Regions from separate parts of the Actinomadura rubrobrunea NBRC 15275 genome, predicted to be linked through region 1. Evidence: riboswitches for the same ligand, from Rfam matches in the RefSeq annotation. Region 1 holds a riboswitch; the other holds the start of a gene.
What was found. A riboswitch is a leader RNA that binds a small molecule or an ion and turns the genes downstream of it on or off. The one in region 1 is predicted to bind cyclic di-AMP.

Region 1 (7,701 bases):
AGGCCCACGATGAGCGTGTCGACGATGCGCGCGACCAGCCGTTGCGCCGGTTCGGCGGGTTCCGGAGCCGCCTCGCCGCCCCGTGCGGGGAGAGGGTCGGCGCCGGGAACGTCCTGCGACGCCGCCACGGCGGGCTACCCCTCGTAGCCCGAGTGGCCGGGGTACTCCAGGGTCTGGCCGGTGTAGCCGCCCGCCTCGTCGGAGTATCCGGAGTACTCGGCGCGCTCGTCGATGACCAGCGTCCCGGAGAAGCGGTCGTGCAGGGCCTGGTGCAGCGGCTGGTCCCAGATCGCCCACAGGTGGGCCATCAAGGTGCCGATCCAGACCAGCAGCATCCCGTAAGCGAAGTAGTCCCACACCATGACGGCCAGCACGAGGAAGAAGAAGACCCCGAGCTGGTAGCCGATGTGCATGACCCCGGCGCGCCAGATGGCCTGCGTCATCGTCAGGCGCTCGCCCGCAGGCCGCGCCTGCACCACTCCGAGGTGGAGAATGCGCTTGCCGAGCGTCCGTCCCCACAGGGAGAGCTGGATCGCCTCATAGAGGAAGGGCAGCACCGCAAGGACGGAGAACAGGGTGAAGATGATGGGCCAGTTCCAGATGCCGCCCTCGCTGGTGGCCTTGCTCCCGGAGGTGTCGAGGCCGATGATGCCGACGGTGATGGGCACGACCAGCGCGAAGCCGAAAACGGCGACGAGCGCGTTGTCGATGATGCGCGCCCCGGCCCTGCGGAGGATCGGCGCGAGAGGAAGGCCCGCGGCGTCGTCGTAGCCGCCCGCGTCGTACGCCTGGACGGAGGGCTGCTGCCATTGCTGATGCCACTGCTGCTGGGGAGCCACCCCACCCTGCCACAGCGACCCCTGGGAGGGCTGCTGCCATTGCGGGGAGCCGTACGACGGTCCGCCCTGATACGGCGGGCCCGGGGGCTGCCGCGGATACTGCCGTCCGCGGTGGGGGGAGTCGGTCATCGGTCAGTCCTCCAGGCGAAGCAACATCCGGGTATTGCCCAACGTATTCGGCTTGACCCGGTCGAGGTCCAGGAACTCGGCCACGCCTTCGTCGTAGGAACGGAGAAGCTCTTCGTACACCTCGCGCGACACCGGCGTTCCCAGGATCGGCTCGAAGCCGTGCCGGGCGAAGAACTCCACTTCGAAGGTCAGGCAGAACACCCTTCGTACTCCGAGTTCCCGCGCGGTGTCGAGAAGCCGTTCGACGATGCGGTGCCCGATGCCGCGTCCCACGTATTCCTTGTCCACGGCGACCGAGCGCACCTCGGCCAGGTCTTCCCACATCACGTGCAGGGCGCCGCAGCCCACGACGCGCCCCCCGCGCCCCCGTGAGCCCTCTCGGCCCTCCGGCGCCGCCGCCTGGACGTCCTCGGCCACCCAGAACTCCTGGACGTCCTCATAGAGCGTCACCGTGGACCTGGCGAGCATCCGCGGCCCTGACCCGGCGTACATGTCGATGAGCCGCCGGATGTGCGGCACGTCGGCGGTGCGGGCCCGCCTGATCACGACTTCCACAAACAGGCGACATTATCGGACCGGAAGCGGTCACCTGTGGCCGGTCGGTCACCTTCGGCCGTCGGCGCGTCACGCCGATGGGACACAAGGGCCGACGGGGCGACGCGCCGGACGCGAGGGCACGGACGCCCCGCGGACGCCGCCGCGCCAACAAAGGCGACAGAAAGTGAAATAGCGCACACGGATGTGATCGCACAAGCCCGCTAGCACGGCGATCGCCCGCGCGCGTTACATCTGAGCGCCGATGAGCCCTCTGCGATTTCGCATGTTCTGGTTGGCAGGGAACGAGCGCTCCGTTAGTCTCCTGCGCTGACATCGGCCCCCGTGATCGGTTGGCCGAACCGCCGAGTCCCGTGGGGCCGCATCCGCCGCCCCGCAGGAACCGGGGACCCGCGATCGGACGGTTCCGGGACGACTCCAGAGCCATGCCGACCTGGGGTGAATCCGCACGGTGCGGACGCTCCGCACGTGCGCGGAAGGGCAGGCTCCGGCCCGAACCCGTCAGCTCACCCGGTAGGCGGACGAGGAGAGGAGAGTTCGTGGAGCCCTCGCGCCCCGCATCCCGTTCGCTCGTGCGGCGCGCCGCGCGCGTCGCCTTCCGTCCCGGCCGCGGAGCCGCCGCGGTGACCGGTGCGCTCGCCGCCGTCTCCCTCGTCGCGGCCGCGCCCGCCCCCGCCGCGCACGCCGACCCCGAGCCGTCCACCAAGGAGCTGCGCGACCAGGCGACCGAGCTCGCCGACCAGCTGGAGCGGCTCACCGAGCAGTACAACGGCCTGCGCGTCAAGCTGAAGCAGTCGCAGCGCGCCGCCAAGGTCGCCGGCGAGAACGCCAAGCGCCGGCAGAAGGAGCTGGAGGAGGTCCGCGCCAAGGTCGGCCGGCTGGCGGCCACCAGCTACATGCAGGGCGGCGCCGACCCCACGGTCTCGTTCCTGGCCGCCCAGAACCCGCAGGCGCTGCTCGACCAGGCCGCCACGCTGCATTACTTCGCCACCCAGGACGGCACCAAGGTGCAGGGCCTGATGCAGGCCATGCAGGCGGCCGAGCGCGCCCGCAAGGCCGCCGAGGAGCGGGCCAAGCAGGTGGAGCAGCTGCGGTCCCAGCTGGAGGAGCAGCGCAAGAAGGTCACCGCGGCGTACGAGAAGGTCCGCGGCAAGCTCGTCAAGCGGGACCCCACGCAGCTGGTCAAGCTGCCCGTGGTCGGCACCGGCAAGGCCGCCCAGGCGCTGCGGTACGCGATGACGAAGATCGGCAAGCCGTACGTGTGGGGCGCCGCCGGGCCGAACGCCTTCGACTGCTCGGGCCTGGTGATGTGGGCCTACCGGCAGGTGGGCATCAGCCTGCCGCACTACACCGGCAGCCAGTGGAACGCCGGCACGCACGTGCCCCGCGACCAGCTGCAGCCCGGCGACCTGGTGTTCTTCTACTCCGACCTGCACCACGTGGGCCTGTACGTGGGCAACGGCAAGATGCTGCACGCGCCGCGGACCGGTGACGTGGTGAAGATCGCTCCGATGGCCGGCCGCCCGTACGCCGGCGCCGTCCGGGTCGCCTGAGCCGAGCCGCCCGCGGCGATGGCGCCGGACGCGCACGGCCTCGCACGCTCGGGCGCGCACGCCCGTCGTCGGAGGCGCACGGATCCACCGCGACGGCGGACCGGGCCGGCGTCCTCCCGACGGGCGTGCGCACTGCCCGCGGGGACCGGACCACGTCCGCGGCGACGCCCTCCCGCAGGGACGCGCCTGCGGAGCGCCGACGTCGCCGCGCGGGGTCGGACGGTGGTCGCCGATGCTCGGTCAGAGCTGCCGCGCCGTCACCCGCCGGGGGGCGGGCGAAGGGCGCGCCCCTAGATGAGCTGGCGCCGGGCCGCCCAGACCACGGCCTCGATCGGCGTGTTGACCTCCAGCCGGTCGCAGATGTTCCGCAACCGGCGGCGCAGGGTCCGGGCGCTCAGCTCCAGTTTGCGTGCCGCCACGTCCGCGGTGACACCGCTGGCGATCTGGGCGAGAAGCTTGATCTCCTCCTCGCTGAGACGCAGCTCGTCGGTGCCACGACGTGCGATGGTGGCCTGTTCCACTCCGTCCTCCCTCGTCCGTGGTGATGACCGCGGGGATGCAGCCGTCCGCTGCACAGGCACGGGCGGGCCTCGATCTGTACGCGTCGGGTTGCCGGGTCCGGGGCGGGGGGCCGGACCGAGATCATCGGTGTCCCTTGCCGTCTGGCGCGCTTGGCCGGAGGTGGCCGATGGGCCGATTGCTCGGCGCCGAACGGGAACCCCGGGTAACGATTCACTCGTTAGGCCGACCGGACGCGGATGCGCCTTCCATCGCGTCGGGCGCGCTCACGACGTCGTGGCGGGCTTGCGGGGGAGCGCGTCGTGCACGGGACGGGTTCTGGCCGCTGGTCACGTCAACCCATCCCTCCTCGTCCGATCCGCCCCTACCATCGAGGGCGATGATCGTGAATCGTTTCAAGGCACGCTTCGGCTCGGAACGCTAGGCGGCCGGATCCGGCCCGTCAAGCGTGCAATGAGTACGTTGTGTGGTCTTGCGACTACGGTCCGCGACCGACTTCGCGGGGGCATGGTCCGGACAACTCGATAACCTGCGAAAACAAGTCCGGGGTCGACGAGGAGAGAGTTGCCTCAAAGCAGTATCCGGGAAGTCGCGAGGCGCGCCGGGGTCTCAGTTGGGACCGTTTCGAATGTCCTAAACCGGCCAGACCTCGTGGCCGAAGCCACCCGTAACCGTGTACGCGCAGCCATCGAGGAACTCGGCTTCGTACGCAACGAGTCCGCCCGGCGGCTGCGCCAGGGCCGCGGCCTCGGGCCGGACGACCCCCGCCTCCGGCCGTTCGGCGTCGTCGTCGAGGACCTGGCCAACCCGTACGCCACGGACGTCGCCCGCGGCGCCGAACAGGCCCTCAACGCGGCGGGCCGCGACGTCCTGTGGCTCACCAACGACAACTCCGCCGCCAAGGAGCGCCGCTGCCTGGAGCTGCTGGAGCAGCAGCACGCCGCCGGCGTGCTCATCACCCCGGTGGGGCTCGGCGCGTCCGGCATCACCCGGCTGCGCGCGGCGGGCATGGCGGTGGTGCTGCTCGACCACACCGGGCCGGGCGTGTGCTCGGTGCGGGTCGACCACGCCGCGGGCGGGGCCGTCGCCGCCCGGCACCTGATCGGTCTGGGCCGCGAGCGGGTCGCGTTCGTCACCGGGAACCCGCATCCGCAGCCGTGCCAGGACCGGCTGGACGGCGCCGCCCGCGCCCTCGCAGGCGCGGGCCTGGCGCCGCCGGTCACGCTGGCGCAGGCGACGCTGACGCCGAAGGAGGGCGGCGCCGCGGCCCGCCGCCTGCTCGCGCTGGACCCGGTCCCGACCGGCGTGTTCTGCGCCAACGACCTGCTGGCCGTCGGGCTGGTCAACGAGCTGGTGCGGCGGGGGGTGCGGGTGCCCGAGGACGTGGCGGTGGTCGGCTACGACGACATCGAGCTGGCCGCCAGCGCCGCGGTCCCGCTCACCACGATCCGCCAGCCCCGGCAGGAGCTCGGCCGGGCCGCCGCCGAGCTGGCCCTCGCCGAGGCGGCCGAGGCCGGCGCCGGCGCGCACCGGCACCGCGAGATCGTCCTGACGCCGGAGCTGGTCGTCCGCGAGTCCGCCTAGCCGCGGGCGCGGCGGCGCCGCTCGGCCCGCGGCGCCGCCGCCCGGGTCACTGGGGCTTGACCAGCGGGAACAGGATGGTCTCGCGGATGTTCTTGCCGGTGAACGCCATGACCATCCGGTCGATGCCGACGCCGACGCCGCCGGTCGGCGGCATCGCGTACTCCAGCGCGCGCAGGAAGTCCTCGTCCAGCTGCATGGCCTCCGGGTCGCCGCCGGCCGCCAGCAGCGACTGCTCGGTGAGGCGGCGGCGCTGCTCGATCGGGTCGATGAGCTCCGAGTAGGCGGTGCCCAGCTCGGTGCCGAACCCGATGAGGTCCCACTTCTCGGTCAGCAGCGGCTCCTCGCGGTGCTGCCGGGTCAGCGGCGAGGTCTCCAGCGGGTAGTCCATGACGAACGTCGGCTGGATCAGCGTGTGCTCGACCAGCTCCTCGAAGATCTCCTGGACGAGCTTGCCCTGCCCCCACTTGGGGTCCCAGGCGATGCCGCGCGCGTCGGCGTACTTGCGGACCTGCTCCAGCGGCGTGTGCGGGGTGACCTCCTCGCCGAGCGCCTCCGACACGGCGCCGTACAGGGTGATCCGCGGCCACTCGGCCAGGCCGAGGTCGATCTCCTGGCCGTCGCGCACCACCACGGTCGTGCCCAGCGCGGCCTCCACGCAGCGCTGGTACATGCGCTGGGTGAGGTCGGCCATGTCGTTGTAGTCGAGGTAGGTCCCGTACGCCTCGAGCATCGTGAACTCGGGGTTGTGCGTGGAGTCCGCGCCCTCGTTGCGGAAGTTGCGGTTGATCTCGAAGACCTTCTCGATGCCGCCGACGACGAGCCGCTTGAGGTACAGCTCGATCGCGATCCGCAGGTACAGGTCCATGTCGTAGGCGTTGATGTGCGTCACGAACGGACGCGCCGCCGCCCCGCCGTGGATCGGCTGCAGCATCGGGGTCTCGACTTCGAGGTACCCCTCCTCGTGCCAGAAGTCGCGGGCCGCGCGCACGGTGTCGCTGCGCAGCCGGGCCATGCGCCGCGCCTCGTCGTTGACGATCAGGTCGACGTAGCGCAGCCGCACCCGGGCCTCGGGGTCGGTCAGGCCGACGTGCTTCTCCGGCAGCGGCCGCAGGCACTTGGCGGTGATCTGGAACCGGTCGGCCATCACCGACAGCTCCCCGCGCCGCGAGGTGACGACCTCGCCCTCCACGCCGATGTGGTCGCCGAGGTCGATCTCGCGCTTCCAGAAGTCCAGCTGCTCCTGCCCGACGTTGGCGAGCGACAGCATGATCTGCAGGTCGCCCGAGCCGTCGCGGATGGTGGCGAAGCACAGTTTGCCGGTGTTGCGGATGAGCATGACGCGTCCGGCGACGCCGACCCTGTCGCCGGTCTCGGTGCCCGGCTCCAGGTCGGGGTATTTCTCCCGGATCTCGGCGATGGTCGCGGTGCGCGGGAAGTTGACCGGGTAGGGGTCGATGCCGTTGGCGCGGAGCCGTTCCAGCTTCTCCCGGCGCACCCGCATCTGCTCGGGGAGCTCCTCCCACGAGACGTCGGCGGATCCGGGGCGCTCGCCCGTCCTGGGCGAAGGGTCGTAGGTCGCGTCACTCACGGCTCAAGGCTATCGACCCACGTCGGTGGCTTGTGCCGTCGAGACCGCCGTTGCCTCCCGGCCCCGTCCACGATCACGTCTCGGACGGGTCGGCGGGCCCTCCGCAGAGGGCACGCAGAGGGCGCGCCCCGGGCCGTCGAGAGGCGGCCCGAGGCGGCTCCGCGACGGACGTCAGGCGGTGTTGCGCTCGTAGATGAGGCGCAGGCCGATGAGGGTGAGCCAGGGCTCGTAGACGTCGATGCAGCGGGCCTCCTCCAGCACCAGCGGCGCCAGGCCGCCCGTGGCGATCACCGTCACGTCGGCGGGGTCGGGGGCCAGCTCCTCGGCCATGCGCTCGACGATCCCGTCGATCTGCCCGGCGAAGCCGAAGATGATGCCCGACTGCAGGGCCTCCACGGTGTTCTTGCCGATGACGTTGCGCGGCCGCACCACCTCGATCTTGTGCAGCTGGGCGCCGCGCGCCGACAGCGCGTCGATGGAGATCTCGATGCCGGGGGCGATGGCGCCGCCCACGTACTCGCCCTTGGCCGACACCGCGTCGAACGTGGTGGCGGTGCCGAAGTCGACGACGATCGCCGGTCCGCCGTGGGTGTGCGCGGCGGCCAGCGCGTTGACGATGCGGTCCGCGCCGACCTCCTTGGGGTTGTCCATGCGGACCGGCACGCCGGTCTTCACCCCCGGCTCCACGATCACCGCGGGCACGTCGCCGTAGTAGCGCCGGCACATCTCCCGCATCTCGTGGAGGACGGACGGGACGGTCGAGCACAGCGCGATGCCGCTGATGTCGGTCTCGGCCAGCAGCGGGCTCTGCTGCACGAGGCCCTGCAGGACCACGGCGATCTCGTCGGCGGTGCGCCGCGGATCGGTGTTGATCCTCCAGTGCTCGATCACCTCGGTGCCCTCGAACAGGCCGAGGACGGTGTGGGTGTTGCCG
Region 2 (7,701 bases), on a different contig from region 1:
CCGCGTCCAGCCGCCCGACCCGGTGAGCGGCCGCAACGGCTACAGCGTGAGGATCACGCTCACCCGACAGGACGCCCAGGCGTTCGCCGCGCTGACGGCAGCGGCGGCCCGGGCGCAGCCGCCCGCCAACCGGATCGCCATCGTCGCCGAAGGGCAGGTGCTGTATTCGCCCCAGGTCAGCTCGCCCATCCCCGGCGGCGAGGTCGAGATCAGCGGCCCTCCGGAGAAGTTCACCAAGGAGCACACCGAAGCGATGCTTCGCCGCATCACAGGCCGCTGAACCGTCGACGGAGCGCGGCGTCCTGTAGAGATGCTGACACGCGGCCCCGACGTCCAACGCCCGCGGGCGCAGTTGCGCTCGAACGCCGTCCATTGCCGAGACCGCGGTCCAGCCTTTGTGCGCCATTGCGATCAACACGTGGCCGAGAGCCGTCGCAATCCTCAGGACTGTGATCGCTTGCCTTTACCGGCCACGCGGACGTCATTGCTGGTGTCGCTGATGATTTCGGCCGCCAGCCGGGGCGTGCCGCGGGACTTTCCACCGGTCGCCCCTTCCGAAGGCGCCTCTGGTGAAGCGTCGGCGGCTGTGGACGACTCTTCGTCGGGGGCCGTTTCCTCGGCCTTGGCCTTCGTCGTCTTCCGGCGGATCCTGCCGCCTTTCTGCTTGCCGCGCGTCGGGGCAGGGACATCGGGGGCGTCCGCGGCCTCGGCGCCGCTCGCCGTGGCTTCGCCGTCGCCGCCGCCCGCCGCGCGGCGCCGCCGCTTTGCCTCGCCCGAGGTGTCGGAGCGTGACGTGTCGGCCGTGGTAGCGCCGCCGGTCGATCCGGAACGGAGGGCCCGCGACTCGTCCGGCTCCGGCGGCGTGGCCTCCTCGCCGCCTCTGCCCGCCAGGGGCGGGAAGAGCCGGTGGTCCAGAGACAGCCGGCCGCCTCCGCCCGCCGCGAACAGCAGGCTCGCCAGCCCCAGGACCAGGACGAGTTCGAAACCGTTCTCGGCCTTGCCCTCGTCGACCAGGAACAGGCCGTTGCGGGCGTGCACGAAGACGAAGGCCCCCGCCATGTCGAGGAACAGGGCCGTCCCGGCGATCGGGAGCCCCACGCCCACGATCAGGGCGAGCCCGCCCAGCAGCTCGGCGAAGGTGGCGTAGATGGCGGCGGCCGAGGGGGCGGGCACGCCGAGCTGCTCGAACGACCTGCCGGTGGCGGCGGTGCCCGCCTCGATCTTCTGCCAGCCGTGCGCGATGAAGACGCTGCCGACTCCCAGCCGGGCCAGCAGCGCGACGATGTCGTAAACCGGCCGTATGCGCATGCCGTGGGATCCTTCCATGGTCGACCACGGATGATCCGACGAATCGGTCATTCCGCACAACAACGTGGCATGCGGAAGCCTGCGAAGACAGGCCCCTGGCCGTTGTCGAGCGCACCGCACACTCGCCGCACCCCAGGTCCAGCAGGTTTTCGCCGGTGGGAGGGGCGCTGCGCCGGCGCCCATCACCTCGTCCTCCGCACCGACCGCGACTGGATCGCCGACATCGCCCGCTTCGCGGTGCGCCAACGCCGCGCCGCCGGACGCGCCGTCGCCGCCAAGGGGGTGCGCCCATGACGTTCCTGTCGCCCGAACGACTCTGGCTGCTGACCCTGATCCCGCTGCTGGCCGCCGCCTACGCGGCCATGCGGCTGCGCCGCCGGCGCCACACCGTCCGCTTCGCCAACCTGGCCCTGCTCAGCCAGGTCGCCCCGCGCCGCCCCGGCCGGCGCCGCCACGTGGCCGCCCCCTGTTCCTCGGCATGCCCTCTCCGCTGCGTGAGGGGACTCCACGGTGCTTTGCCCGCGCCCGCGCCGGTCGACTCGTGCCCGTTCGCCCTCGACGAACGCCGTGCCGTTGTGCCCGGTGGCTGTACGTGCAGGATCTTCGCGTCCGTGAACCGCGGTCGTCCCGGCGCTCTCCTCGCCGCAATGGGGTGCCCGCCTTGCTCCGATCCGTGGCCGGGAGGCGGCAGGCCGGACGACGCCGGGGACGGCGCCGGGGACGGCGCTCGGTTCCGCAGAGGGCCGACCGCTCAGCCCAAGCCGCCTCGGGGCGCGCAGACCGAGACGCGATGGGAGGCGCGCTTGCCGAGCGCTGGGGTGCCGAGGCGCACCGCCCCTCCTGCGCGGCCCGTCAGGGCCTGATGCAGGGTCTTGACCTGCGCGCCACAGGCGAGGACGGGGCTTGGTGTCCCGTTTGCCGTCGTTTGACAGGTTTGGTACGGTCCATCGTCATTCGGTGTCTGCCTTGCGCCGGACACGTCGAACCGGGCCGCCGTGCCGTGATGTCGGTCCCGGGGGGAGTGCTCCTGGTCGCCAGGATCGCATGGCATCCAGGTTCCAAGTGAAGACGGCAACGCCTAATCCGCGTCCTTTGCGGAGCCGGGGAACCAACGCGCGCGGTTCGCGGGCCGAATAGTGCCCGTTCCGTCGCAGGGGTGAATCGGCGCTTTCTCTGTTCGAGCGCGCCGTAGGGCGACTTCCACGCCCGAATCCGTCAGCTAACCCGGTAGGCGGTATGGGGGATAGGAGTCAATTGCCGTGAAGTTTCTGCCTGGAAAGAACAGCAATATCGTCCTGCCGTGGACCGGTGTCGTTCTCGCCGGAATGCTGACCAGCGGGCTGGCGGCGGCGTTCGGTCCGAGCGACGGCGAGAGAGCGGTCGCGGAGACCGGCGCCGCGACCGCGGTGGCGGCGAACCACTCGCTGGCCGCGGTGAACGAGGCGGCCAAGACGAGCGCCAAGACGTCCGCCAAGACGTCCGCCAAGACCGGGTCGACCGCCAAGCGCACGTCGGCCGCCGAGCCCGACTGCGACGCCTCGCGGAGCAAGAAGGCGCGCGAGTTCCCGAACGGCCGCATCCCGTCCCGCTACCTCTGCTCGCTGCCGCAGGCAGGGCACAAGCTGCGGGCTGACGCCGCGCTGGCGTTCTACAAGCTCAACGCCGCGTACAAGAAGCACTTCGGCACCGACATCTGCGTCACGAGCTCCTACCGCCCGTACTCCAAGCAGAAGCAGCTGTACGCGACCATGCCGAGCGGCATGGCCGCCCGGCCCGGCACCAGCAACCACGGTTGGGGCCGCGCGCTCGACCTGTGCGGCGGCATCCAGAACGACAGCTCGCGCCAGTTCAAGTGGATGGAGAACCACTCGAAGAAGTACGGCTGGTTCCACCCCGCCTGGGCCTACAGCAACCCCTACGAGCCGTGGCACTGGGAGTACGGCAGCAAGTGACGGCGGACGCGGCGGCCTCGGCGTGATGGCCGCGACTTCCCGGGCCTCGTCCGAGTGAACCCCCTCATGAAGGGCGCACCGGTTGCGTCGACGCAACCGGTGCGCCCTTCACATGGACACCGGGACCGGCGTGCCGATCGCCACTCCCACCCCCTGCTCTGACGCCACCTGCAACGCGGCCAAAAACGGCCGTCCCTGGAAGCGCGACCGCGATTGCCCCGCCGGTGCCGGCCCGGTCGGCCGGGACGAGGGACGTGGCGGCAATACACAGCGGCATAGGTGCATGTCCGCGTAGGGGCGTCTGTGAGTGAGCGTCAGGGAGGCGCTGTAGCCTGCGCGCCATGTCCGATTCGCGCTCCGTATCGCCCTGCTCCCCTCCGCGGGGCAATCGTCGTCTGCTTCCGGAAGATCTGGACGCGATGCTGGCCGCCGCCGTGCGGGAGGTGGTCGGCATGTCGGACGCCGACCGCGACGAGCTCACCGACATGCTTCGGGCGCTCGTCCGGCCGGCGTGGGTGCTCAGCGCGGTCGACGACCGCGACGCGGGGGAGCCCGGCGAGATCGGACGTTCGCGAATCGGCGGCCTGCCGGATCTGCCTCGCGACTGGCGGTGGCCCACCGCTCGGCCCCAGCCGGACGCGGGCGGCTCGGCGGATGACGCGGAAGTCTCCCTGGCCTTCATCGCCCAGATCGATCTCGCGGAGGCGCCCGGCGTGGCGGATGCGGGGTGGCTGCCGTCGAGCGGCCGGCTGTGGTTCTTCCACAATGGCGAGTCCGAACCGAATCATGTCGTTTTGTACGCCGACGTCCCCAGGCATGAGCTGCGGACCGCGCGCCCACCGGCCGATGTGCTCGATCTCGTCGACGCGTGCTTCCTTCTCGATGAACCGCACCCGGTGGACCTGCATCGGACGCTGTTCCTGACGGCCGACTACCAGACCGGCTGGCACAGCCAGGGTTTCGAAGCGCTCGAGGACGCTCTGGACGAGCGCTTCGGCGAGGACGGCGCCGGCTACGACCTGCTCGCAGAGATCCAGGATCATCTGATCGCGGCGGCGGTGACGGAGGGGCCGTGGGACGGCATGCTCATGGGACGTCCGACTCCCTGTCCGCCGCCGGAGGGATCATGCCCCTGCGGCCGCTCCGCCCCGGCGGATGCCCCCGGCTATAACGATGTGTCAGGCCCCTGTTCCTGGGCGAACGACTCGCTGCTCGCGCTCTACGGCTACTGGGGCGACGGGCCGCTGGTATACACGGCGGACGCCAACGTCGCTCCTCGCATCGACGGGCGCCGCTTCGCGGCGACGGAGGCGTGGATCTACTGAGGGCCGCGACGAGCACGCTGCGGTGTCATGGCGGTCCGAACACGCGGTGAAACCGCCGATCCGGCGAATCGAACGCCTGCGCCGCAGCGCCGCCTGACCGGTCCTCCGGGAGCAGCGACCGCATCGCGGAGTCACGGCGCGGGTTGGACGATGGCGACGGTGCAGGGGACGTGCTGCAGCACGGCGCCGCTGGTGGCGCCGAGCGCGAGCGGGTCCAGGCCGCCGAGGCCGCGTGAGCCGACCACGAGCAGGTCGGCGGTCTCCGCCGCGGCGAACAGCGCCTGACGCGGGGGCCGCATCACCAGCGAGCTGTGCACGTCGACCTGCGGGTACTTCTCCTGCCACGGGGCCACGGCGTTTTCGAGCCGGGCCGCGCAGACCCTTCTCACCTTCTCCGCGTCGTTGTACATGCCGAGGTCCCCGTCGGGGGCCGCGCTGGGCTCCCAGCATCCGTAGACCGCGCGCAGCCGCCATCCGCGCAGCGCCGCCTCCTCGAAACCGAACGCCAGCGCGGCGTCGCCCCCCGCCGAGCAGTCCGTGCCGACGACGACCTCACCGAACTTCGTGCCGGTCCTGCGGACGACCACCACGGGCACGTTCGCGCGGGCCGGCAGCTGAAGCGCCGTCGATCCCGCGGGACCGTCGTCGTGCGTGCCGACGACGACCAGCTCGGCGCCATGGGCCTGGTGCATCAGGGCGGCGTAGGCGGGGCCGTCCATCAGATGCGTGCGCGTCTGCACGGTGGGGGCGATGCTGCGGACGAGGGCGACGCCGTTGTCGAGGATGTGCTCCCCGATGCGTTTGACGATCGCCATGCCTTCGTAGTCGACGTAGCTGTCCGGGTAAGGCCAGCGCCACGCGTGGCAGACGTCCAGCGGCAGCCCGCGCAGCCGGGCCTCCTCGGCGGCCCAGTGCAGCGCGCGCTCGCTCTCGACGCTCCCGTCATAGCCCACCAGAACGCGTGATCCTGTGCTCATGGTGCCTCCCCAGCTCCTCACTCCCATACGACCTGCGGAAACGGGCGGGCCGTAGGGTCGAAGGGCCTTTCCGTCGGCGGGCCTCAGGACGGGTCCGCGGGGGTGGGCCGGCGCGGTCGGTGGACGAACTTGGCGACCTCGACGGCGATGTACGCGATCACGGCGACGGCCGCGACCCGCGCCCACGCGGCGAGGTCCATGGGGGCGGAGCCGAACAGGTCGTTCAGCGGCGGCGCGTAGGTGTAGATCAGCTGGACGCCGATGAGGGCGAGGGCTCCGACCGCGACCCACGGGTTGCGGCGGACGCCGCGCCACAGCAGCGGCCGGTCCAGCGACAGGCAGTTGAACATGTAGGCCAGCAGGGTCATGGCGAACACGTTGACCACGACCGTGCGGGCGGTTTCGAGGGAGGCGCCGCCCGCCTGCTCCCAGTGCAGCAGGGTGAACGCGCCCGCGAGCAGGATCGCCGACACCAGCAGGATCCGCGCCACCAGGGCGCCCGTGATCAGCGGGAGGGACGGGTCGCGGGGCGGGCGCCGCATGACCGCCTCGTCGCGGGGCTCGACGGCGAACGGCAGGCCGAGGATCAGCACGGCGGTCATGTTCAGCCACAGCACCTGCAGCGGCAGGATCGGCAGGTCGGCGCCGGTGAGGATCGCGGCCGTCAGGATCGCGCCGAGACCGACGTTGGCGGGCAGCGCCCAGACGATGAACTTGACCAGGTTGTCGAACACGCCGCGGCCCTGCTCGACGGCGGTCTCGATGGAGGCGAAGTCGTCGTCGGTGAGCACCATGTCGGCGGCCTCCTTGGCGGCCTCGGTGCCGCCCCGTCCCATCGCGACGCCGATGTCGGCCTGTTTGAGGGCGGGGGCGTCGTTGACGCCGTCGCCGGTCATGGCGATCACGTGCGCGCGGCGCTGCAGGGCGCGGACCAGGCGCAGCTTCTGGTCGGGGGAGACGCGGGCGAAGACGGCGGTGCGTTCGGCCGCGTCCGGCAGGTCCTCGTCGGGGCAGGCGGCGAGCTCGGCGCCGGTCATGACGGGGCCCTCGAGGCCGATGCGGGCGCCGACGGCGCGGGCGGTGGCGGCATGGTCGCCCGTGATCATCTTGACCTGGATGCCGGCGTCCCGGCAGGCCCGCACGGCGTCGGCGGCGGTGGGACGCGGCGGGTCGTGCATGGCCTGCAGGCCGAGGAACGTCAGCGGGGGGAGCCCGGTGAGGGCGTCGGTGCCCGGGGCGGCGTCGGCCCGGGCGAAGGCGAGCACCCGGAGCCCCCGCCGGGCGAACGTTTCGGCCTGGTCGGCGACGGCCGCAGGGTCGAGGGGGCCGGGTGCGCCGTCGGGGCCCGCCTGCGTGTCGCACAGGGCGAGCACGCGTTCCACCGAGCCCTTGACGTAAATCGTCCCGTCTTGGTGGAGCGTGGCCATGTACTGGCGTTCGGACGCGAACGGGATCGTGTGCAGCCGCGCGGGGACCGGCTCGATGCCTGCCTTGGCGGCGCTGGCGAGCAGGGCGGCCTCGGTGGGGTCCCCGGCCGCCTCCCAGCCGGCGCCGGTGTGCACGAGACGGGCGTCGTTGCAGGCCAGCCCGGCGGTCAGGCAGGCGAGCAGGGCCGGGTGGGCGGCGACGTCCACCGGGCGCCCGTCCGCCCGCACGTCGCCGACGGGCGCGTAGCCGGTGCCGGTCACCTGGTAGACGCGGCCGCCCGCGGCGACCGCGGTGACGGTCATCTGGTTCTCGGTGAGCGTGCCGGTCTTGTCGGTGCAGATCACGGTGGTGCTGCCGAGCGTCTCGACGGCGGGCAGGTGCCGCACGATCGCGCCGTGCCGCACCATCCGCGCCACGCCGATCGCCAAGGTGATGGTGACGACGGCGGGCAGCCCTTCGGGGATCGCGCCGACGGCCAGCGCGACCGCCGCCGTGAGCATCTCGCCGGCGGGCAGGCCGCGCGCCAGCCCGATCCCGAAGGTCACCGCCGCCAGCCCCAGGACGGCCGCCGTGACGAGCCTGCTGAAATGGGCGATCTTGCGGGTGAGCGGGGTCTGCACGGGGGTGGCGGCGCCGACCATGCGGTGGATGCCGCCGATCGCGGTGTCGGCCCCGGTCGCCACGACCAGGCCGGCGCCCCGCCCGGCCGTC

Region 2: linked by a shared signal. The riboswitch ahead of AR3_RS23645 (M15 family metallopeptidase) and the one ahead of AR3_RS12755 (C40 family peptidase) in region 1 are both predicted to bind cyclic di-AMP.

The regions. Positions count from the first base shown of each region.
Region 1 covers NZ_BCQU01000033.1:5,512-13,212, forward strand. Annotated here, with positions in the region: gene AR3_RS12740 (RDD family protein) at 1-128, opposite strand, end outside; gene AR3_RS12745 (RDD family protein) at 135-968, opposite strand; gene AR3_RS12750 (amino-acid N-acetyltransferase) at 972-1,460, opposite strand; cyclic di-AMP (ydaO/yuaA leader) riboswitch at 1,856-2,059, shown strand; gene AR3_RS12755 (C40 family peptidase) at 2,063-3,076, shown strand; gene AR3_RS12760 (LuxR C-terminal-related transcriptional regulator) at 3,367-3,597, opposite strand; gene AR3_RS12765 (LacI family DNA-binding transcriptional regulator) at 4,160-5,179, shown strand; gene lysX (bifunctional lysylphosphatidylglycerol synthetase/lysine--tRNA ligase LysX) at 5,226-6,767, opposite strand; gene AR3_RS12775 (type III pantothenate kinase) at 6,939-7,701, opposite strand, start outside.
Region 2 covers NZ_BCQU01000093.1:1,740-9,440, reverse strand. Annotated here, with positions in the region: gene AR3_RS23660 (SecDF P1 head subdomain-containing protein) at 1-280, shown strand, start outside; gene AR3_RS32805 (DoxX family membrane protein) at 442-1,359, opposite strand; partial or broken gene AR3_RS32385 (DUF58 domain-containing protein) at 1,474-1,602, shown strand; gene AR3_RS32980 (BatA domain-containing protein) at 1,599-2,171, shown strand; cyclic di-AMP (ydaO/yuaA leader) riboswitch at 2,374-2,557, shown strand; gene AR3_RS23645 (M15 family metallopeptidase) at 2,568-3,260, shown strand; gene AR3_RS23640 (DUF1963 domain-containing protein) at 3,602-4,585, shown strand; gene AR3_RS23635 (universal stress protein) at 4,717-5,562, opposite strand; gene AR3_RS23630 (cation-translocating P-type ATPase) at 5,646-7,701, opposite strand, start outside.